3 regions of the Pseudomonas synxantha genome follow, and region 3 is predicted to be linked to each of the others. Evidence: predicted binding sites of a transcription regulator. Region 3 holds the regulator's gene; each other region holds the start of a gene.
What was found. Region 3 encodes FliA, which starts transcription of late flagellar genes. Its sites were predicted from a motif close to CTAAAGTTTNNNNNNNNNNNGCCGNTAA; they were not measured.

Region 1 (8,013 bases), 960 kb from region 3:
CCTGGCGGTTTTCGACATGGACTCCACCCTGATCGAAGCCGAAGTCATCGACGAGTTGGCCAAGGCGGCCGGTGTGGGCGAGCAAGTGTCCGCGATTACCGAGCGGGCGATGGCCGGTGAGCTGGATTTTCGGGCCAGCTTCAAGGAGCGTCTGGCGTTGCTCAAGGGCCTGGACGTGAGTGTGCTGGATTCCATCGGCGCGTCACTGCGCCTGACCGAGGGCGCTGAAACCCTGTTTGCCGAACTCAAGCGCCTGGGCTACAAGACCGCCATCCTGTCGGGCGGCTTCACCTACTTCGCCAAGCAGTTGCAGGCGAAGTTGGGCATTGACTATGTATTTGCCAACGAGCTGGAAGTGGTGGATGGCAAGGTGACCGGATTGGCCGTCGAGCCGATTGTCGATGCGCAGCGCAAGGCGGATCTGCTCAAGGAACTGGCCCACAAGGAAGGCTTGCGCCTGGAGCAGACCATTGCGGTCGGCGATGGCGCCAATGACCTGCCGATGCTGGCGATTGCCGGGCTGGGTGTGGCGTTTCGCGCCAAGCCGTTGGTCAAGCAATCTGCCAAGCAAGCGATCTCGACCTTGGGTCTGGATGGCGTGCTGTATCTGCTGGGCTTGCGCGACCGCGACGGTCAGCTCTAACTGACGAAATGCGGTCAAAAATGTGGGAGGGGGCTTGCTCCCGATGGCGGTGGAACAGTCTATACATCTCCGACTGGAATACCGCCATCGGGAGCAAGCCCCCTCCCACATTTGATCTTTGCAGTTTTCAGATTAGGCTTTAGGCAGTGCGATAGCCTGGCCCATCTGTACTGGCGAACCCGCCAACAACGCTTCGGTCCATTTCACCTGCTCCGGTCCGAACAGCACGATGGCGGTCGAGCCCAGCTTGAAGCGACCCATCTCTGCACCTTTTTCCAGGTGAATCGGTGCGCGGGCAGCTTCGTCGTAGCGGAAGGTTTTCAGCTCACGCTTGGGCGGCGTCACCAGGCCGGCCCACACAGTTTCAATCGACGCCACAATCATCGCGCCCACCAGCACCAAGGCCATCGGGCCGCGCTCGGTGTCGAACAGGCAAACAACCCGCTCGTTACGCGCAAACAGCTCCGGCACGTTTTCGGCGGTGGTCTGGTTGACCGAGAAAATCCGCCCTGGCACGTACACCATCTCGCGCAAGGTACCGGCCAGTGGCATGTGCACGCGGTGGTAGTCCTTCGGCGACAGATAAATAGTGGCGAAGTCGCCACCCATGAATGGTGCAGCCAGTGCCGCGTCGCCGCCGAGCAGTTCCAGCACGCTGAAGCTGTGGCCCTTGGCCTGGAAGATGCGGCCATGCTCGATCGGTCCTACCTGGCTGACGGCGCCGTCGGCCGGGCTGAGTACCGCGCCTGGGGTCGAGTCCAGCGGGCGGGCGTCGTCTTTCAAGGCGCGGGTGAAGAAGGCGTTGAAGTGCTCGTAGGCGGTCAGGTCTTCAACCAGGGCCTGGGACATGTCCACTTGGTAGCGCTTGGCGAACCAGGCGGTGAAGGCGTTCTTGAACCAGCGCACGCGGCATTCGGCAATGCAGCCGGCCAAGCGTGAGAGCAAGTGGTGCGGGAGCAAATACTGGCTGAGGATAAACAACTGCTTTTTCATAACTGTCCTTAAACCTTAAATCTCAACGGGGGTGTCGGGGTGGTTGCCCCATTCGCCCCAGGAACCGGCATAACCTTTGACTCGCGGATAACCGAGCGCCTTGGCCACCAGGTAGGTGAAGCCAGAGCGGTGGTGAGTCTGGCAATGGGTGATGATTTCTTTGTCGCGGGTCAGCCCGAGGTCTTCGAGGACCTGCGGCATGTCACGGCGGATACGGAGGTTGCGCGCCTTGTCCATGCCGGCGGTCCATTCGAAATTTACCGCGCCGGGGATGTGACCGCCTTTGGCCGCAAGCATTTTCTCGCCGGAATACTCCAGCGGGCCGCGGGCGTCCCAGATACCCAGGTCGGCGGCGCCGAGACGGCTTTGCAGGTATTCGCGGGTGGCGGTGGGGCCATCGTGCAGCGTTAGGCTGACCGGGCCGCCGACGGGGGCGGGGGCTTCGGTGGAGAGGGGGAGCCCTTCCTCGAGCCACGCCAGCAGGCCGCCGTCGAGGTAGTGATATTTCGGGTGGCCGATCACGTCGAGCATCCAGATAAAGCGCCCGGCCCAGCCGCCGCCTTCGTCGTCATAGACCACGTAGGTCGCGTCCGGGGTGTGGCCCAGTTCGCCGAACAGTTTTTCCAGGTCGGCTTGGCTGGGCAATAGGCCGGGTGCCGGGGGCTGGCCCAGTTGGGTGCGTTTGGGGTCAACGAAATGCGCGCCGGGGATATGCCCTGCGGCGTAGCGGGCGGCACTGGTGAGGTCCACGACAATCAGGTGTTCGGCATCAAGGCGGCCAAGCAGATCGCTGGATTCGATCACCAGCGGCAAGCCAGAGAAGTCAGGCATGTGAGGTCTCCTGGGCACAAATGTTGGCGATTAAAGACGGCGATTGTAGCGCAAGCATCAGGTGCTGCGGTTGGTAAAGCTGTGCAAGGCCTTTTCGATGCATTGAGCGGTTTTGCCGAACGCCTGCACGGTGGTTTCCGAGAACGGGCCGCCGCCCTGGTCCGCGACGATCAGCATCACCACGCGGCCGTTGCAACTCAAAGAGCGCAACAGCAAGTGCTCGCCGGTGAACAAGCGACGCAGGACCGGCGGTAGCAAGGCCGAGAACTGCGCATGGTTGTCGGGGCTGAGCCGCACCTGTGCGGATTTTTCCAGCAGGCGTTGCAGCAATGTGCTGTTGATTACATCCAGGCTCAGGTGCGCGGCGTCCTTAGGCAACCCGTCGGCCTGATGCACGCGCAAGGTACTCAAGGCGCGATCGGCCATGAACAGCAAAACCCGCTGCATACCGCTGGCTACCAAGGCGTTCTTGGCGCAGGTGGTCAAGTGCATGGCATTGGCGAAGCGATTTGGCTCGACCAGCAGCTCGGTGCAGTGCTTGCGCCATACAGCCAGGGACTCGGCGGTGGGCGGCGGCGCCGGCAGCAGTCCGCGATGGACCTTCTGCACATGCCACGGCCAGATCAGCGACAGCGCCGGGTGCCAGAGATCAGGCATCAAGGTGGTGCGGGCGCTGGTCACAGCTTGCTGGTGCACCTGCTGTTGCACGTCACTCAATGGCACCTGCAGGTAGAGGGCGGTCAGGTATTGCCAACGCTCGGTGTGCGGGCAGGTCCAGGATTCCTGGGCCGACATCGCCAGGCCGTTAGCCAGCAGCACGGTGTTGGCCGGCTGGTTCAGCCAGCGGCGCAGGTTGGGCTCGGCATCGAGCAGTTGCTGGTGGCGCAGGGCATCGTCTTCGCGGGCAATGTGCAGCGCCTTGACCAGCAAACGCTGCTCCGCCAGCAGCAGCTTGTAGCCCTGTGACACCCAGATCGGCAGGTGCCAGGCGTGGGTCAACTCCAGGCAAAGGTCGAGCAAGCGCACGCCGAACAATTCTTGCTCGACCTGGCGCGCCGACTGGCCTTTATGGATCACCCGCAGCTCCCATTCCTCCAGGAGCTTGGGGAAGGCGACGGCCATCGGCCACAGCGGTGACAGAAACAGCAGGCTGCCCCAGTGGATGTCCTGCCACAACCGCGCCAAGCGGCTGCCGAACAAACCGTTGGCTTGCTGGGACGCGTGCTGGCTCACCAGTAGCAATTGGCGCAACGCAACGGGGATTTCCTGGGCTGGCACCGAGGGCAGGCGCGCCAGCAGTTCCTCGGCACGCTCGAGGCCGAGGCGGTTAAGCGCCACTTCGAGGTTTTCCGCGGGTTCGGCCAGGCTGCCATGGGTTTGACTGTTGGCTTCGCGCATGACGCTGAGCACCAAGGCCGGACTGTCTTGCATCAGCTCGGCAATATCTCGCAATGAACTGCGACTATCGCGAATGGCCTTGCACACGCGTTCATGGCTGGCCTGGGGCACGGGCAGCAACACATCGTCCAGGCACTTGATCCAAGCGGCGAGGGTGGTGGGTTTTGCATTGGATACGGTCGTTTCGTTTGCCATGATTGGGGCGCGATCATCACTTGCGTTTAACACGCCCGGAACGGGCCGAATTGGCTTTTCGCCTTAACGGGCTATAGTCTGGCGCAGTTTTGCCGATAAGTAGAACAAGAGTTTTCCGCAACACCCAATATGTCCATGAACCCGACGGCGCAAGTACCCATCTCCTATGGCTAAAATTATCGGCATCATTGTCGTCATCGCAAGTGTGCTCGGAGGGTACGTCCTCTCCCACGGTAAAATCGCCGCGTTGATTCAACCTTTCGAAGTGCTGATTATCGGCGGCGCGGCGTTTGGCGCATTCTTGCAGGCCAACCCCGGCTACATGACCATGCATGTGATCAAGAAGTCGCTGGGCATGTTCAGTTCGCGCTTCTCACACACCTTCTATCTGGAAGTGCTGGGGCTGGTCTACGAGATCCTCAACAAGAGCCGCCGTGAAGGCATGATGGCGATCGAAGGCGATATCGAAGACGCCGCCGCCAGCCCGATTTTCGCCAAGTACCCGGCGGTGCTCAAAGACGAGCGCATGACCGCCTATATCTGTGATTACCTGCGCATCATGTCCTCCGGCAATATGGCGCCCCACGAGCTGGAAGGCCTGTTCGACATGGAGTTGTTCAGCCTCAAGGAAGAGCTGGAGCATCCGTCCCACGCCGTGACCGGCATCGCCGACGGCATGCCTGGCTTTGGTATTGTCGCGGCCGTACTGGGTATCGTGGTGACCATGGCCTCCCTTGGCGAGGGCGACCAGGCAGCCATCGGCATGCACGTCGGCGCGGCGCTGGTGGGGACCTTCTTCGGTATTCTTGCGGCCTATGGTTTCTTTGGGCCGCTTGCCACATCCCTGGCCCACGATGCCAAGGAAGAGGTCAACCTCTATGAAGCGATCAAGGCATGCCTGGTAGCGTCCGCGTCGGGCATGCCGCCGTCGCTGGCCGTGGAGTTCGGGCGCAAGGTGCTCTACCCGAAGCATCGCCCAAGTTTCTCCGAGCTGGAACAAGCGGTTCGCGGTCGCTAAGCCATGGAAAACAACCAGCCAATCATCATCAAGCGCGTCAAGCGCTTCGCTGCGGGGCACCATGGTGGTGCCTGGAAAATCGCCTTCGCAGACTTCGCCACGGCAATGATGGCGTTCTTTCTGGTGCTGTGGCTGATGTCTACCGCCACGCCGGAGCAGAAAATCGCCATCGCCGGTTACTTCAAAGACCCGATTGGCTTTTCCGAAAGCGGCACGCCCTTCGTGATCGACTTGGGCGGCTCTCCGCAGTTGGCGCCTGAACGCACCATCAACCCGGAAGTGCAGACCGAATCGCCGCAGGAAAAAATCCCGATCGAGCGCGATACGGTTGAAACCATGGCCGAGCAGGTCGAGCAGGAGCGCCTGGAGCTGTTGCTGCAGGAATTGCAGAACAAGGTTGAGGAAAATCCGCAGCTGCTGAAGTTCAAGGACCAGATTTCCTTCGAGATCACGCCCGAGGGGCTGCGCATCCAGATTACCGACGCCGCCAACCGGCCGATGTTCGACTCCGGCAGCGCGCGCTTGAAACCGTACTTTGAAGACATCCTGCTGGCCATGGCCGACACCATCAAGGCGGTGCCGAACAAGATCAGCATCAGCGGCCATACCGATGCCAAGCCTTACGCGGGCCAGGGCGACTTCGGCAACTGGGAACTCTCGGCCAACCGCGCCAACGCCGCCCGCCGTGCGCTGGTGGCCGGTAGCTATCCAGACCCGCAAGTGGCGCGAGTGGTAGGTTTTGCTTCCTCGCAGTTGTTTGATCCCAAGGACCCGTTCAACCCGGTCAACCGCCGCATTGATATCGTGGTACTGACCAAAAAGGCCCAGCGTGCGATTGAGGGCGACCAGCCGCCGCCACCGACACCGACCCAGGGTGACGGCGCACCAGGCGAAGTGCCGGTTGATCCGAATGCGCTACCGCCGGAACAGCAGCCGCTGCCGGCCCATGAGCTGCGGCAGAAGCTGAACCTGTTTGATGATGGCGGGGTGAAGGATCCTACGGTGCCTGCGCCGGCCTCCTAAGCTCCAGATACAACAAGGCCGCGATGATCGCGGCCTTGTTGTATCTACCGTTTCACTGTAGGAGCGAGCTTGCTCGCGAAAAACGTCAACGATAACGTGTGTATTCAGGATGCCCGTGTTGCTCTTGGGGTCTTCGCGAGCAAGCTCGCTCCTACAGAGGCTGGCGGTTTAGTAGCTGCTCTCAGGTAGGCTCGCAATAATCGACCGATAGCTGTTCATCCGCTGCTGTTGCACGCGGCCATCTTCCAGGGCCTTGAGCAACGCACAGCCCGGCTCGCGGTCGTGCTTGCAGTCGCGGAAGCGGCAGGTGCCGATCAGGTCGTTGAACTCGATGAAGCCCGCTTCCACATCGCTGCGGCTGACGTGGCCGAGGCCGAATTCACGGATGCCCGGGGAGTCGATCAATTCGCCGCCGCCGGGAAAGTGGAACAACCGCGCGGTAGTGGTGGTGTGAGTGCCCTGGCCGGACAGTTCCGACAGTGGGCCGACGCGGGTGTCGACTTCCGGTAACAGGCTGTTGACCAGCGAAGACTTGCCCACGCCGGACTGGCCGACAAACACGCTGATGCGCCCGTCCAACTGCTGTTGCAGTTGTTCCATGCCGTTGCCGTGATGGGCCGACACTTCCAGCACCGGGTAGCCCAGGGTGCGGTAGACCGCCAACAACGCATTGAGCGCCGGGGCGTTCTGCTCGTCGATCAGGTCGAATTTGTTCAGCAGCAACAGCGGGCGAATACCGGCATGCTCGGCCGCGACCAGGTAGCGGTCGATCAGGTTGGCATGGGGCTCGGGCAGCGGCGCGAACACGATCACGATCATGTCGACGTTGGCGGCTACCGGCTTGAGCTGGCCACGGCTGTCGGGGCGGCGCAGTTCGGTGCTGCGTGGCAATTGGGCGACGATCACGCCGATGCCCTGGTTGCCGGCACGCCACACGACTTTGTCGCCGGTGACCAGCGCAGGCAGATTGGCGCGCAGGTGGCAACGGGATACTGAGCCTGCGAGCTCGCCTTCCAGCGCCTCGACCTCGACCTGCACGCCGAAGTGCGCGATCACCAGGCCGGTTTGTTCTGGGCCCAGGTCGCCGCCCTCGAGTGCTTCCACGGCGGAGGATTCACGTTTGGCGGCGCGTGCGGCGCGTTCACCTTGAATCTTTTCGATGCGCCAGTTTTGGCGACGATTGAGCTGGCGTTTGGCCATTGGTGTTCCGTGTCGATAATGCAAAGGTTAGGTAAAACGGTCGCGAGTCTAGCACGCCCCCGCCTGCTAAACTGCCTGGCTACGCCAAGGTGCCAAGAGAATCAAGCCATGCAAAACCCACAGAACCTGATTTGGATCGATCTGGAAATGACCGGTCTGAACCCTGACACCGACGTCATTATCGAGATGGCGACCATTGTCACCGACAGCAACCTCAACACCTTGGCCGAAGGTCCGGTGATCGCTATCCACCATAGCGACGCCGTGCTCGCCACCATGGACGAGTGGAACACCCGCACCCACGGTAACTCCGGCCTGACCCAACGCGTGCGCGACAGCCGCATCAGCATGGCCGAAGCCGAAGCTGAAACCATCGCCTTCCTGGAAAAGTGGGTACCCAAGGGCAAGTCGCCGATCTGCGGCAACAGCATCTGCCAGGACAGACGCTTCCTTTATACGCATATGAAGGCACTGGAGAGCTACTTCCACTATCGCAACCTCGACGTGTCGACGTTGAAAGAGCTGGCTGCGCGTTGGGCGCCGGAGGTCAAGGACAGCTTCCATAAAGGCAGCACGCACCTGGCGCTGGATGATATTCGCGAGTCGATTGCCGAGTTGCAGCATTACCGCAAGCATTTCATCAAGGCTTGAAAACTGGGCGACTGCTGAACATGTGGGAGGGGGCTTGCTCCCGATGGCGGTGTGCCAGCCC
Region 2 (8,013 bases), 1.8 Mb from region 3:
GTCGGTCTCGAGGCCTTGGTGCGTTGGCGCCACGGTGAGCGCGGCTTGTTGCCGCCCAGCGAGTTCGTGCCGCTGGCCGAGCAGAGCGGCCTGATCGTGCCATTGGGCTACTGGGTGATTTCCCGGGCCTTGCGCGACATGCAAGACCTGCGCGAACGCGGTCTGCCGCCGCTGCACATGGCGGTCAATCTGTCGTTCCGCCAGTTCCAGGACAGCCAATTACTGTCAACGCTCAGTCGCCTGATTGCCGAGCGCGGTGTGGAAGCGCAATGGCTGGAGTTCGAGCTGACCGAAACTGCCGTGATGCGCCGCAGCGACTTGGTCAAGCAGACCATGGACGCCCTTGGCCGACTCGGTGTGCGGTTCTCCCTGGATGACTTCGGCACCGGCTTTTCGTCGTTCGTGCACCTCAACAGCCTGCCGATCGCCTTGTTGAAGATCGACAAGAGTTTTGTCGGTGGCATGGAAGAACGCGAGGAAAACCGCAAGTTGGTGCACGCGATGATCAACCTGGCCCACAACCTCAACCTGGAAGTGGTGGCTGAAGGTGTAGAGACGCCGGAGCAGTTGGCATTGTTGCGCTTGTTCGGGTGCGACCAGGCCCAGGGTTACCTGATCAGCAAACCGTTGCCATTGCCGGAATTGGTCGAATACCTGATGTTTGGGCAAAGCCAGCAGGCACTGCTGGGCTAAGTTGCGAACGCCATTAAAAATGTGGGAGGGGGCTTGCTCCCAATAGCGGTGCGTCAGTCAGCAAATGCAGTGACTGACACTCAGCAATCGGGAGCAAGCCCCCTCCCACAGTTCTGACCGAGCAGGGCTTTATTCTGTTTGTGCGGCCTGAAAGGCAGGCTGCATTTCAGGCTCCTGCCGAATCATCCGCTTCATCTTCGCCTCGAACGCCCATGTCAGGCTCACTGCCGCACACGCCAGGCCCAGCGCCAGGCCCCACCACACGCCGGTTGGCCCCCAGCCTAACGTGAACGCCATCAGCCAGGCCGAAGGTGCACCGATCAGCCAGTAACAGCCCAGCCCCACCAGGAAGGTGGTCTTGGCGTCCTTCAAGCCACGGATGCAGCCCATGGCGATGGTCTGCACGCCGTCGAACAATTCGAACCAGGCGGCGACGGCCAACAGGCTGACGGCCAGGACGATGACGTCATGGAACGCCGGGTCGTCATGATCGAGGAACAACCCGATCAGCGGGTCGGAAAACAGCCACAGCACAACGGCAAACCCCAACATCACCATGGCGCCAAAGCCGATGCCGACCCGGCCGGCCATGCGTGCCTGCAGCAACTGGCCGGCGCCGTAATGCTGGCCGATGCGCATGGTCACTGCGTAGGACATTCCCGCCGGCACCATGAACGCTACCGAGACAATCTGCAGGGCGATCTGATGCGCCGCCAACTGCGTACTGCCCATGGTGCCCATGCACAGCGCAGCAAAGGCGAACAGCCCGACCTCCACCGCATAGGTGCCGCCAATCGGCAGGCCCAGGCGCCACAGCTCGCGCAGGTATTGGGTATTCAGGCGCAGCAGGCCGGTGCTCAGCGGGTAGGCCGCGTAGGCGCGGTTGCTGCGGATGTACCACATCAGGGCCAGCGCCATGCCATTGGCAACGATGGCGGTCACCAGGCCAATACCCATCAGGCCCAGCTTCGGCAGGCCGAACATGCCTTCGATCAACGCGTGGTTGAGCAGGTAATTGACTACCGTACCGCACAGGCTGATCACCATTACCGGCGTGGCTTTGCCGATGGCGCTGGTGAAGCCGCGCAGTGCCATGAAGCTCAGGTAGCCGGGCAGGGCGAAGGGCAGGATCGTCAGGAATTGCCCGGCCGCGTGCACGTTGGTTTCGGTCTGGCCGAACATCAGCAGCACCGGTTTCAAGTTCCACAGCAGCAATGCCGCCGCCAGAGCCATCAACCATGCCAGCCACAGCCCGGCCTGGGTCAGGCGGGTGGCGCCGTCGATATCGCCCGCGCCATGGCGAATGGCGACCAGGGTGCCTACGGCGGCAATCACGCCGATGCAGAAGATCGCCACGAACGAATAGCTCGCCGCGCCCAGGCCACCACCGGCCAGGGCTTCGGGGCTCAGGCGCGCCATCATCAGGGTGTCGGTCAACACCATCAGCATGTGCGCCAGCTGTGATGCAATCAACGGCCCCGACAGCCGCAGAATGGCCCAGAGCTCGGTACGTGCCGGATGTTGCATGATCATCACGCTCAATAGTCAGAGTGTTGGGAGAGGGTTGATTCTCGGCGCTTTGCGTCCACTGCACAAAAGGATAAATGCGATCATTCGCATGATTAAAACTCATGCTGGATTGATTCTGGTAGGGTGCCGATATTGCGCCGTCGGAGCTTTCCCAATGTCTCGTCGTCTTCCTCCACTGTATGCCCTGCGTGCATTTGAAGCCGCTTCGCGACACAACTCCTTCACCCGTGCGGCGCAGGAATTGTCCATTACCCAGAGTGCGATCAGCCGCCATATTCGCACCCTTGAAGAGCATTTCGCTTGCCGCCTGTTCCAGCGCAGCGGCCGCAACCTGCAGCTCACCGAAGCCGCACGTCTGTTGTTGCCCGGGGTGCGCGAAGGGTTCGCCGCGCTGGAGCGCGCCTGTCATACCCTGAACGCCGAAGATGACATCCTGCGCATGAAAGCGCCGTCCACATTGACCATGCGCTGGCTGCTGGCGCGGTTGAGTCGCTTCCGTGCATTGCAGCCGGGCAATGAGGTGCAACTGACCAGCGCGTGGATGAGCGTAGACGAGGTGGACTTCAACCAGGAGCCCTTCGACTGTGCGGTGTTGCTGAGCTACGGGCACTTTCCGGCGGACTGGGAAGCCAGCTATCTGTTCCCGGAATTACTGATTCCCGTGGGCGCGCCGAACCTGCTGGACGATGGCCCCTGGGACGCAGCCCGACTGGCGAGTGCCGAGTTGCTGCACCCCACCCCCGACCGTCGCGACTGGCGCAACTGGCTGGGACGCATGGGGTTGTCGTCCCAGGTATCCCTCAAGGGCGGGCAGGTGTTCGATACCTTAGAACTGGGCATGATCGCTGCGGCACGAGGCTATGGCGTTTCCATGGGTGATCTGCTGATGGTGGCTGAGGATGTGGCGCAAGGGCGACTCAGCCTGCCGTGGCCAACGGCAGTGGCGAGTGGGGAAAATTATTACCTGGTGTGGCCGAAAACTCGTCCCGGTGGCGAGCGTTTGCGCAGGCTGGCGGAGTTTCTTCAAGGTGAAGTCAAGGCGATGGAGTTGCCCCGGGTCGAGCACCTCGATTGAGCGTGGCAGGCCTATGGTGCAATCGTTTGCGCGATACCCCTGTGATTCGCTCAAGTATTGGCAAATGCCGCCGAAGAAGGAATGTTGGAACTATCGTGCACCAACGCTTCCCACTAGATAATTTGCCGAGCATCGCTATGAGATCAGGATGATCCTGGCCTCGGCCAGGAGCTCCCATGTCTCAACCTCGTGCCCGGATTGCCTCCCAGTTAGGTCTCGCACTTGCCGTGATTCTGGCTATCGTTATCAGCGGCAGTACCGTCTTCGCTCTGCGCTCCCTCGACTCAGCCAACCTCGACACCCGTGAGGAACACCTGGCCAGCGAGGCGCGTTTGCTTGCCGACCAACTCAATACCTTCCACAGCACCTTGCGCGAAAGTACCCAGCGTTTGAGCGGGCTGTTTGAAAAGCGCTTCGTCGCCGGCTTGAGTGTGCGTGCTGACCAACCGGTGGCGGTGGCCGGCGTGCAGACCCCGAGCCTTTACCTGGGAGACGAGGTGCTGAACAACAATTTCGAAGAGGTGGATGAGTTCAAGCAGATGTCTGGCGGCGTGGCCACGGTGTTCGTGCGCAGCGGCGACGACTTTATTCGCGTCAGCACCTCGCTGACCAAGCAGGATGGCAACCGCGCCATCGGCACAGTGCTGGACCGTCAGGGCGCGGCTTACCAGCGCGTTGCCGAGGGGCAGACCTATATCGGTCGTGCGGTGTTGTTCGACCGTTCCTACATGACCCAATACAGCCCGGTGCGTGACAGCAGCGGCAAGGTCATCGCCGTGTTGTTCATCGGTTTCGATTACACCGACGCCCAGAACGCCCAGTTTGAAAATCTCAAGCGCTTCCGTATCGGCCAGACGGGCTCCCTCGCGCTGCTGGATGAACAGAAGCATTGGCTGGTGGCGCCAGCTGGCGTGCAGGCGCCGGATGAGGCCATTGCGGTGATGCTCGACCTGGCGAAGAAACCGGGAGCTGGCCGCTTCTGGAGCGACAAGCACGAGGACTTCTACAGCGTCTCGGTGCCGTTCGAAGGCGGCCCATGGGCGGTGGTCGCGAGCATGCCCAAGGCTGAGATTCGCGCCGTGACTTGGGAAGTCGGTATCCGCCTGGTAATCGGCAGTGTGCTGGCGATGTTGCTGGCAGTGGGTGCCACGGTGTGGCTGTTGCGCAGCAAGCTGGCGCCACTGAGCGACCTGGTACGCCAGGCAGAAGCCCTGGGCGCGGGTGACTTGAGCGCACGTCTCAACGTGTCCAGCCATGACGAGATCGGCCAGTTGGCGCGCAGCTTCAACCAGATGGGCGACGCGCTGTCGACCATGGTTTCGCATATCCGCAACGCTGCCGAACAGGTCAACAGTCGTGCCCAGGCGCTGTCAGGTTTGTCCGGTGGTGCCTATGAAGGCATGGAACAGCAGTCCGGCGAAATCACCAGCATGGCTGGCGCGGTGGAAGAATTCAGCGCCACTTCGTTGAACATCGCCGACAACATGGGCAATACCGAGCGCCTGGCGCAAGAGAATGCCCAGCAGACCCGCATTGGTCGCGATTCGATGCAGGAGGCGTCATCGTCCCTGGAACATATCGCCACCGCCCTGAACAGCACCGCTGCGGTGATCAACACCCTGGGCCAGCGCTCCCAGGAAATCGGCGGGATCGTTGGCGTAATCACGGCCATCGCCGAACAGACCAATCTGCTGGCGCTCAACGCCGCCATCGAAGCCGCCCGCGCCGGTGAGCAGGGTCGGGGTTTCGCCGTGGTCGCCGACGAGGTGCGCAACCTGGCGTCGCGCACCCGTCAGGCTACCGATGAAATTTCCACGATGATCCAGAGCATCCAGCAGGAAACCGGCAATGCCATCAGTACCATGGAACACGGCAATGTGCTGATGCAGGAAGGCCTGTCGCGTAACGCCGCCGTGGCCTCGGCCCTGGCGCGTATCGACGAGCAAAGCCGCTCGGCCGGCCAGCAGTTCGCTGCGATCACCACCGCGACCCAGGAGCAGAGCAGTACCGCCACCTTGCTCAGCAGCAACTTGCAGAGCATTGCACTGGCCAACAGCGAGCAGCGCGAAGTGGTGTCGAACCTGGCGGTTACCGCCAAGGAGCTGGAGACCTTGGCGGCAAGCTTGCGTCAGGAGGTCGACCGGTTTCGTTGAGGCTCAGGGCTCCCCAAGCCCTGGATCCACGCGCTTGCCAATGTCCTTGAGCCGCGCCAGTTGGTCGACCATGCCCGGCGCTTCGTCCAGGCTGGTGACGAACGTCCACAGATAGGTCATGACCGCGTAGATATGGCCAGCCTTGACCGCTGGGGTCATGGCCAACTGGCTGATCGCAACCACGAACAGCAAGGCTGCGATCGCACCGATAAACAGGAACGCCGCGGCCTCGCGGTCTGACAGCCAGATACGCAGGCGTGACAGCACCTGGTAGTGGCGTCGCAGGGTTGGCGCGCCAACCTTTTCGACCAGGCCGATCTCTTTTTCCAGACGATTATTCAGGCGCTCGTGCAGCGTCTGATTACGTTGGGCAAAGCGTGGCAACAAGGTTATGCACAGCAGCAGCGCGGCCAGGCACGCCATGCCTACCCATGGCTCAATCACGATCAACATCACCGCCGCGCCCACAATCGATACCAACGCCGTGGCAATGGTTGGCACGTGTTTTTCAAAAAAGTCGACAAACTCCCGTGCAAGCACCACCCGTGCCGCCGATTTCGAGGTGTTGTGGTTCTGTAGGCGCTGGTTGAGGATGACCGGCACCGCGAGATGGGCGTAAATGCGCGTGAACGTGCGCGTGTCCAGCGCTCGTCGCGCCGCCCCCACGGCCCAGAACGCCATGACCACGGCGGCATAGAGCAATGCACTGGTGGTATCGCCGCGGATAATCGAATCCACCGCGAACCCGGCAAACAGCGGGTAAGCCAACAACAGTGCGTTCTCAAGCGCCACCAGCGACAAGGTGCAAGACAGCTTGCCGGGATAGGCTTTGGCAATTGCCTTGAGTGTCTGGCTGGCGGACTGTTGACCGATTTTCTTGCTTTCTTCGATCAGAATGTGTGGGGTGACGGATGTCATGAGGTGCACCAAAGGAGTGATAGACGCTATTATTGAGCGACTGCTCAAGTATCCTTGAGCGATCGCTCAAAAAGCAAGCGCCGCTTATCTGTCCACGCTTGAAGGAATTGCTCAATGCCGCGTATCGACCGTAAAGACCAGATCATCGCTGCCGCCCTGGAGCTGTTTCGCAGCAAGGGTTTTGCCGATGTATCCACCCGTGACCTGGCCGAACATGCCGGGCTGTCGCGCAGTCATGTGTATCACTACTTCAGCGACTGGGATGAACTGCGCCGCGAAGCCTTTGTGCGCTTTGCCAATGAGCAATTGGACGAAGTGCGCGAGCCCTTGGCCGATGCGCCACCGCTGCAGGCGCTCGTGGGGTTCTTGCACGACTGCCTGCCCAGCACTGCCGATGCAGGTTGGGCGCTCTGGCTCGACGCCTGGGACGAGGCCATGCACGACGCGCAAATGGCCCAGGCTTACCTGGTGATCAACGCCCAATGGCAAGGCATGCTTGCCGAGGTGATCGAGCGCGGCGTTGCCGTCGGTGTGTTTCACTGTGATTCGCCCCAACGCGCAGCCCGGCAGATTTTTGCCCTGGCAATGGGCTATGCCGATGACCTGATGCTCAAGCCTTCCACCGAGTCGGCAGAGGCGGCATTGGATGAGGTGCTGGAAGTGGCGAGGCTGTTGCTGGGATTTTCCTGACCGCTGCTAGCCAATTGCGGCCGGCCGGTACTGCAAGGCTTCTGCCAAATGATGGCGAGCGATGCTGTCTACATGCTCAAGGTCCGCTAGCGTGCGCGCTACCTTGAGCAGCCGGTGTGCGGCGCGCAGGGATAAAGTCAGCCGTTCACACGCGGCCTCCAGCCAGTATTCATCGGCTTTTGCCAGCAGGCAGTGTTCGCGCAGCCGCGGCAGGTCGAGAAACGCATTGGCACAGCCCTGGCGTTGTTGCTGACGCTCGCGGGCTTGCGCTACCTGGGCGGATGCCTGAGCGGTGGTTTCACCGATCTGTTGGGAGGGGTTCAGCGCAGTGGTCTCCCGGGCCACCGTCAGGTGCAAGTCAATGCGGTCCAGCAACGGCCCGGAGAGCTTGTTGCGATAGCGCTGGATTTGCTCCGGCGTGCACCGGCAACGCCCACTGGGCTCACCCATGTAGCCGCAAGGGCAGGGGTTCATCGCCGCGACCAGTTGAAAGCGCGCCGGGAAACTCACCCGGTCACGGGCTCGAGAGATCACGATATGCCCCGACTCCAATGGCTCGCGCAGCACTTCCAGCACCTTACGATCAAACTCCGGCAGTTCATCCAGGAACAGCACCCCGTGGTGGGCCAGGGTGATTTCCCCCGGTTGCGGCTTCGAGCCGCCACCCACCAGCGCCGGCCCGGATGCCGAATGGTGCGGTTGCCGGAACGGGCGGTTAGGCCAATGACTCAGGGGCTGGAGGCTGACCACGGATTGGATCGCTGCCACTTCCAGGGCTTCCTGCTCGCTCAACGGTGGCAGCAAGCCCGGCAGCCGGCTGGCGAGCAGGGTCTTACCGGTGCCCGGGGGGCCACTGAACAACAGGTTATGCGCACCGGCCGCCGCGATCAGCAGCGCACGCTTGGCCGCCAATTGGCCCTGTACCTCACTCAGGTCCGGGTAGGGTTTGTTCAA
Region 3 (8,013 bases):
CTGCAGGAGGTTGCACGCCAACAGGAACTGCTGCCATCCCCAGCCCGCGCCCAGGAAACCAAGGAGTTGGGTTGGGACGACGTGACCCCGATCGACATGATCGGCCTGGAAGTCGGCTACCGCCTGATCCCGCTGGTGGATCGCAACCAAGGCGGGCAATTGCTGGCGCGGATCAAGGGCGTGCGCAAGAAGCTGTCCCAGGACCTGGGCTTTTTGATGCCCACCGTGCATATCCGCGACAACCTCGACCTGGCCCCCAGTGCCTACCGCCTGACCCTGATGGGTGTGATCCTCGCCGAAGCCGAGATCTACCCGGACCGCGAACTGGCGATCAACCCCGGCCAGGTGTTCGGTACCCTCAACGGCATCACCGCCAAAGATCCGGCTTTTGGCCTGGAAGCGGTGTGGATCGAAGTCAGCCAGCGCAGCCAGGCGCAGTCCCTGGGTTACACCGTGGTCGATGCCAGTACGGTGGTCGCCACCCACCTCAACCAGATTCTCTACAAACACTCCCACGAGCTGATCGGCCATGAGGAAGTCCAGCAATTGATGGGCCTGCTGGCCAAGTCGTCGCCGAAACTGGCCGAAGAGCTGGTGCCGGGCGTGCTGACGCTGTCGCAATTGCTCAAGGTGTTGCAGGCGCTGCTGGCCGAACAGGTGCCGGTGCGCGACATTCGCAGCATTGCCGAGGCCATCGCCAACAATGCCGCCAAGAGTCAAGATACTGCCGCGCTGGTGGCGGCGGTGCGCGTCGGATTGTCCCGTGCAATCGTGCAAAGCATTGTAGGCATTGAGTCTGAGCTGCCTGTTATCACCTTGGAGCCAAGGTTGGAACAAATATTGCTCAATAGTATTCAGAAGGCCGGTCAGGGCCAGGAAGAAGGTGTTTTGCTGGAGCCAAGCATGGCTGAAAAGCTGCAGCGTTCGTTGATCGATGCCGCGCAGCGCCAGGAAATGCAGGGCAACCCGGTCATTCTTTTGGTGGCCGGTCCGGTTCGGGCGATGTTGTCGCGGTTTGGACGCTTGGCTGTACCGAATTTGCACGTGTTGGCTTACCAGGAAATTCCTGACAATAAGCAAGTGACTATCGTCGCGACAGTAGGGCCCAATGGCTGAGGTAGTGGGTTATGCAAGTTAAGCGTTTTTTCGCCGCCGATATGCGTCAGGCCATGAAACTGGTCCGTGATGAGCTGGGCGCCGACGCCGCGATTATCGGTAACCGTCGGATTGCCGGCGGTGTCGAGCTGACGGCTGCGCTGGATTACACGCCCCAGGCCCTGGCCCCGCGTGTGCCGAACATGGAACTCGAAGACGAGTTGCGCAAGACTGCCTCGCGCATTGTGTCGGCCCAGGCTGAACTGAGCATGCGTGGCGACAGCGACGCCAGCACCAATCGCCAATTGTTCGCCGGCCTGCCGTTGACGGCTGCCGAGCCGCTGGTAGAACCGACGTTCGTCGAGCCACCGCGTCCAGCTGCGCCAGCCCCGGCCGCCGCTGTCGACCAACGTGTGTTCGACTCGATGCGCTTTGAACTCAACGGCCTGCGCGAATTGCTCGAAGTGCAGCTGGGCTCGCTGGCCTGGACGCAACTGCAAGGCAGCAAGCCGCAACAGGCCAACCTCTGGCGTCGCCTGCAACGCATCGGCCTGTCCGGCCCGTTGTCCCGCGATTTGCTGGCCTTGACCGCCGAAGTCGAAGAACCCCGCCAGGCCTGGCGCATGCTGCTGGCGCACTTGGCACGCATGATCGCTACGCCGGAAATCGAACCTCTGGAAGAGGGCGGTGTGATTGCCATGGTCGGCCCCGCCGGCATGGGCAAGACCACCACCCTGGCCAAGCTGGCCGCCCGTTATGTGCTCAAGTACGGCGCACAGAATATCGCTCTGGTGAGCATGGACAGCTACCGCATCGGCGCCCAGGAGCAGCTCAAGACCCTGGGGCGCATCCTCAATGTGCCGGTGACCCACGTCGACCCGGGCCAGTCCCTGGCCAATGCCCTCGACCCGCTGCTGCGCAAGCGCGTGGTGCTGATCGATACCGCCGGCCTGCAAGCCAGCGATCCGGCGCTGCGCATGCAACTCGAAAGCCTGGCCGGGCGTGGCATCAAGTCGAAAAATTACCTGGTGCTTGCAACCACCAGCCAGAAACAGGTTCTTACCGCTGCTTACCACAGTTACAAGCGTTGCGGCCTGGCCGGTTGCATCCTCACCAAACTCGATGAAACTGCGAGCCTGGGCGAAGTGTTGAGCCTGGCCATCAGCCATGAATTACCGGTCGCCTACCTGACCGACGGGCCGCGGATCCCGGATGATCTGCATCTGCCGCGCCGTCATCAGTTGGTCAGCCGTGCCGTAAGTGTGCAAATGCAAGAAGAGCCTAGCGAGGAAGCGATGGCCGATATGTTCGCCGACCTTTACCACCACCCGGCTAAACGGGTCGGTTAAGGCAGGATGAACACCGTGAAATGTACCTACATCGATGGTCTGCAAGCGATTCACGCGGCCAAGCCATGTAGCCTGCGTCTAAGCAAGACAAGGTAAAGAAATAAAATGGGCAGCATGCATCCCGTACAGGTGATCGCGGTGACCGGCGGCAAAGGTGGCGTCGGCAAAACTAACGTGTCAGTGAATTTGTCCCTGGCCCTGGCAGAGCTTGGCCGTCGCGTCATGCTGCTGGATGCTGACCTGGGCTTGGCGAACGTGGACGTTCTGCTGGGGCTGACACCCAAACATACCCTTGCCGATGTGATCGAGGGCCGCTGTGAGCTGCGCGATGTGCTGCTCCAGGGTCCCGGTGGCATCCGCATCGTGCCGGCTGCCTCGGGCACCCAGAGCATGGTGCACCTGAGCCCCGCGCAGCATGCCGGGCTGATCCAGGCGTTCAGCGATATCGGCGACAACCTCGATGTGCTGGTGATCGACACTGCCGCCGGGATCGGCGAGTCGGTGGTCAGCTTCGTGCGCGCAGCGCAAGAAGTGCTGCTGGTGGTGTGCGACGAGCCCACTTCGATCACCGATGCCTACGCGTTGATCAAACTGCTTAACCGCGACTACGGCATGAACCGCTTCCGCGTGCTGGCCAACATGGCCCAAAGCCCGCAGGAAGGGCGCAACCTGTTCGCCAAGTTGACCAAGGTCACGGACCGCTTCCTCGATGTGGCTTTACAATACGTTGGCGCAGTTCCTTACGACGAGTGTGTGCGCAAGGCCGTGCAAAAGCAGCGTGCGGTCTACGAAGCGTTCCCTCGTTCCAAGTGCGCACTGGCGTTCAAGGCCATTGCCCAGAAGGTCGATACCTGGCCGTTGCCCGCCAACCCCCGGGGGCATCTGGAATTTTTCGTCGAGCGTTTGGTGCATCAGACGAGCGCAGGACCGGTGCTATGACATCCAGCGGCTACAACCTTTACAAAAAGTCGGCACGTGACAGCCAGGGCGAATTGATCGAGCGTTACGCGCCCCTGGTCAAGCGCATTGCCTATCACCTGTTGGCGCGCCTGCCGGCCAGTGTGCAGGTCGAGGACTTGATCCAGGCCGGCATGATCGGCCTGCTCGAAGTGTCGACCAAATACGACGCGAGCAAGGGTGCGAGTTTCGAGACGTATGCGGGCATCCGTATCCGTGGCGCGATGCTCGATGAAGTGCGTAAAGGGGATTGGGCGCCGCGTTCGGTACACCGCAATACGCGCATGGTCAGTGATGCAATTCGTGCAATTGAAGCAAAAACCGGTCGTGACGCTAAAGATCATGAAGTTGCGGCCGAACTCCAATTGAGTCTCGACGATTATTACGGGATTTTGAACGATACCTTGGGCAGCCGCCTGTTCAGTTTCGACGACCTGCTGCAGGACGGCGAACACGAAGGGCTGCACGAGGACGGCGCGAGTGCACATCTCGAACCGTCTCGCGACCTGGAAGACGAACGTTTCCAGAGCGCGTTGGCGGACGCGATTGCCAATTTGCCGGAGCGTGAGCGCCTGGTACTGGCGCTGTACTACGACGAAGAGCTGAACCTCAAGGAAATCGGTGAGGTGCTGGGGGTCAGCGAATCGCGTGTCAGCCAGTTGCATAGCCAGTGCGCGGCCCGCTTGCGGGGGCGATTGGGAGAGTGGCGCGCGCGCTGACAGGCAGTGTGGGGACACTGCAGACGCTACCGTGAAGCCGCAAGGTTCGCGGGCTCGTACCGTGGTGCCCTGGGCAGTCCTTTTTGTGTAACGCCTGTTGATTGAAATGGCGCGTCCAGGTGCTGGGCGCGTTTAAGACTGCTTGGAGGTCGAATTGGACAAGAACATGAAAATCCTCATCGTTGATGACTTCTCAACGATGCGGCGGATCATAAAAAACCTGTTGCGTGACCTTGGGTTCACCAACACGGTCGAGGCGGATGATGGCATCACGGCGATTCCGATCCTCAACAGCGGAAGCATCGATTTTCTGGTAACCGACTGGAACATGCCGGGCATGACCGGTATCGATCTGCTGCGCCATGTACGTGCCGATGAAAAACTGCGCAGCCTGCCTGTGCTGATGGTGACCGCTGAAGCCAAGCGTGAACAGATCATCGAAGCCGCCCAAGCCGGGGTCAACGGCTACGTGGTCAAGCCATTCACTGCACTGGCCTTGAAAGAGAAGATTGAAAAAATCTTCGAACGCATCGGTCATTGATGCTGCCACGGGGGAGCTATGGAGCATAACGAATCATCGCAGGCCGACTTCGAGTCGACCCTGAAAAAACATGCTCACCGCTTGGTCGACAGCCTGGAAAAAGGCCAGTTCGCCGATGCGGTGCAGTTGATCCATGAGCTTAACCAGACCCGTGATCGCGGCCTGTACCAGGAAGTGGGCAAGCTCACACGCGAGCTGCACAGTGCGATCGTCAATTTTCAGATTGACCCGCGCATGCCCCAGGCCGAAGAGATTTCGCAAATCACCGACGCTACCGAACGCCTGTCCTATGTGGTCAGGCTGACCGAGGCGGCGGCCAACCGCACCATGGACCTGGTGGAAAACGCCACGCCGCTGGTCAACGGCATGACCAGCGAAGCCCAGGCCTTGAGCGTTGACTGGGGCCGCTTCATGCGCCGCGAAGTGGGGGCTGAAGAGTTTCGGGAATTGGCCCGTCGGGTCGAGGGTTTCCTGTCGCGCAGCGAACAGGAAAACCGCACGGTGGCCAGCAACCTCAACGACATCCTGCTGGCCCAGGATTACCAGGACCTCACCGGCCAGGTGATCAAGCGCGTGACCCAGTTGGTCACCGAAGTGGAAAGCAACTTGCTCAAATTGGTGCTGATGGCCGGCCAGGTCGACCGTTTTGCCGGCATCGAGCATGACCGCGAAGCGATCCTCTCGGAAAAAGATCCACAAAAACATCTCGCCAAGGGTGAAGGTCCGCAGATTCATGCCGATAAACGTGAAGACGTTATGTCAGGTCAGGATGACGTAGATGACCTGTTATCCAGTTTAGGCTTCTAAGGAGCACACCCATGAGCTTCGGCGCCGATGAAGAAATCCTTCAGGATTTCCTTGTAGAGGCCGGCGAAATTTTAGAGCAACTGTCCGAGCAACTGGTCGAGCTGGAAAGCCGACCGGATGATGCGAACCTGCTCAATGCAATTTTTCGCGGTTTTCACACTGTAAAAGGGGGCGCCGGCTTCCTCCAGCTCCATGAGCTGGTGGAGTGCTGTCACATCGCCGAGAACGTGTTCGACATCCTGCGCAAGGGTGAGCGGCAGGTCGACTCGGAACTGATGGACGTGATTCTAGAAGCACTGGATGCGGTCAACGGCATGTTCAGTGAAGTGCGCGAACGTGCGCCGATCACGGCGGCCACTCCGGAACTGTTGGCGGCCCTGGCGCGCCTGGCGGAACCGGCCGCGGCTGCGCCGGTAGCACAAGCTGAGCCGGAACCAGTGGTGGAGGCCGAGGCGGATGTGACCGACAGCGAGTTCGAACAGCTGCTCGATTCGCTCAATGCGGTCAAGGCCGAAGCCGAAGCCCCGGCGGCGCCTGTCGCCACGCCGACCAGCGAAGACATTACCGACGCAGAGTTTGAATCCCTGCTTGACCAGTTGCATGGCAAGGGTCAGTTCGCGGCCGATGCCGTGGCACCCGCTGCGCCAGAAGCACCGGCTGCCAGCGCCAGCACCGACATTACCGATGATGAATTCGAGGCACTGCTCGACCAGCTGCATGGTAAAGGCACGTTTGTAGCCGAAGCCCTGCCGGAAGTCGCCGCCACTGCTGCCACTGCCACTGCCGCCGCAGCTCCAGCGGCTCCAGCGGCCAGCAGCGCCGCACCGGCCGGCGACGGACTGATCTCCGATCACGAGTTCGAAGCCTTGCTGGACGAGTTGCATGGCAAAGGCAAGTTCACCGAGGTAGCCCCGGCTGCCGCGGCTGCGGTCGCCGCCGCACCGGTTGCCGCCAAAGCTGCCGCGCCGGTCGCCAAGCCAGCCCCAGCCGCTGCCCCGGCACCTGCGCGTGCAGCGGCGCCGGCGGTGGCGGAAAAGCCCGCCAGTGAAGCCGAAACCACCGTGCGCGTCGACACCGCGCGCCTGGACGACATCATGAACATGGTCGGCGAGCTGGTGCTGGTGCGTAACCGCCTGGTGCGCCTGGGCCTGAACAGCGGCGACGAAGCCATGCAGAAGGCCGTGTCGAACCTCGATGTGGTCACCGCTGACTTGCAGACCGCCGTGATGAAAACACGGATGCAGCCGATCAAGAAAGTCTTCGGCCGTTTCCCGCGCCTGGTCCGCGACCTGGCACGCCAGCTCAAGAAAGAAATCAACCTGGAACTGGTGGGCGAAGAAACCGACCTCGACAAGAACCTGGTCGAGGCCTTGGCCGACCCGCTGGTCCACTTGGTGCGCAACGCCGTCGACCATGGCATCGAAACCCCGGAAGAACGCGAAGCCTCGGGCAAGTCCCGCAACGGCAAAGTGATCCTGGCGGCGGAGCAGGAAGGCGACCATATCTTGCTGTCGATCACCGATGACGGCAAAGGCATGGACCCGAACATTCTGCGGGGCATCGCCGTCAAGCGCGGCGTGATGGACAAGGACGCCGCCGACCGCCTGACCGACACCGAGTGCTACAACCTGATCTTCGCCCCGGGCTTCTCGACCAAGACCGAGATCTCCGACGTGTCCGGCCGTGGCGTGGGCATGGACGTGGTGAAGACCAAGATCAGCCAGCTCAACGGCTCGATCAATATCTACTCGACCAAGGGCCAAGGCTCCAAGATCGTCATCAAGGTGCCGTTGACCCTGGCGATCATGCCGACCCTGATGGTGATGCTGGGCAACCAGGCGTTCGCCTTCCCGCTGGTCAACGTCAACGAGATCTTCCACCTCGACCTGTCGCGCACCAACGTGGTGGACGGCCAGGAAGTGGTGATCGTGCGCGACAAGGCGTTGCCGCTGTTCTACCTCAAGCGCTGGCTGGTGGCTTCGGCTGCCCATGAAGAACAGCGCGAAGGCCATGTGGTGATTCTGTCCGTGGGCACCCAGCGCATCGGCTTTGTGGTCGACCAACTGGTGGGCCAGGAAGAAGTGGTGATCAAGCCTTTGGGCAAGATGCTGCAGGGAACCCCGGGCATGTCGGGCGCCACCATCACCGGTGACGGTCGCATTGCGCTGATTCTCGATGTTCCGAGCATGCTCAAGCGTTACGCCGCACGGCGTATTTGATTCTGGTGGGGCAGGGCGGTCATGCCCGCCCCGCCTAACGGAGTGTTTATGGCAGTCAAGGTCCTGGTGGTGGACGATTCGGGTTTCTTCCGCCGCCGCGTCTCGGAAATTCTTTCCGCTGATCCAACGATCCAGGTGGTCGGTACGGCCACCAACGGCAAAGAGGCGATCGATCAAGCCATCGCCTTGAAGCCGGACGTGATCACCATGGACTACGAGATGCCGATGATGGATGGCATCACTGCCGTACGTCATATCATGCAGCGCTGCCCCACCCCGGTATTGATGTTTTCCTCGCTGACTCACGAAGGCGCGCGAGTAACCCT

Region 1: the regulator FliA is predicted to act here: its motif matches at 4,132-4,159, upstream of motA (flagellar motor stator protein MotA).
Region 2: the regulator FliA is predicted to act here: its motif matches at 3,348-3,375, upstream of BLU48_RS27325 (methyl-accepting chemotaxis protein).

What each region holds. Positions count from the first base shown of each region.
Region 1 is NZ_LT629786.1:6,748,228-6,756,240, forward strand. Features, by position in the region: gene serB (phosphoserine phosphatase SerB) at 1-643, shown strand, start outside; gene asd (archaetidylserine decarboxylase) at 776-1,636, opposite strand; gene BLU48_RS31160 (rhodanese-like domain-containing protein) at 1,652-2,467, opposite strand; gene BLU48_RS31165 (HDOD domain-containing protein) at 2,525-4,060, opposite strand; gene motA (flagellar motor stator protein MotA) at 4,227-5,078, shown strand; gene motB (flagellar motor protein MotB) at 5,082-6,101, shown strand; gene rsgA (small ribosomal subunit biogenesis GTPase RsgA) at 6,270-7,301, opposite strand; gene orn (oligoribonuclease) at 7,410-7,952, shown strand.
Region 2 is NZ_LT629786.1:5,885,712-5,893,724, reverse strand. Features, by position in the region: gene BLU48_RS27340 (putative bifunctional diguanylate cyclase/phosphodiesterase) at 1-693, shown strand, start outside; gene BLU48_RS27335 (NorM family multidrug efflux MATE transporter) at 823-2,226, opposite strand; gene BLU48_RS27330 (LysR substrate-binding domain-containing protein) at 2,378-3,298, shown strand; gene BLU48_RS27325 (methyl-accepting chemotaxis protein) at 3,475-5,451, shown strand; gene BLU48_RS27320 (ABC transporter six-transmembrane domain-containing protein) at 5,455-6,369, opposite strand; gene BLU48_RS27315 (TetR/AcrR family transcriptional regulator) at 6,484-7,059, shown strand; gene BLU48_RS27310 (YifB family Mg chelatase-like AAA ATPase) at 7,066-8,013, opposite strand, start outside.
Region 3 is NZ_LT629786.1:868,207-876,219, forward strand. Features, by position in the region: gene flhA (flagellar biosynthesis protein FlhA) at 1-1,116, shown strand, start outside; gene flhF (flagellar biosynthesis protein FlhF) at 1,128-2,444, shown strand; gene fleN (flagellar synthesis regulator FleN) at 2,550-3,383, shown strand; gene fliA (RNA polymerase sigma factor FliA) at 3,380-4,120, shown strand; gene BLU48_RS04190 (chemotaxis response regulator CheY) at 4,287-4,661, shown strand; gene BLU48_RS04195 (protein phosphatase CheZ) at 4,680-5,468, shown strand; gene BLU48_RS04200 (chemotaxis protein CheA) at 5,480-7,687, shown strand; gene BLU48_RS04205 (protein-glutamate methylesterase/protein-glutamine glutaminase) at 7,736-8,013, shown strand, end outside.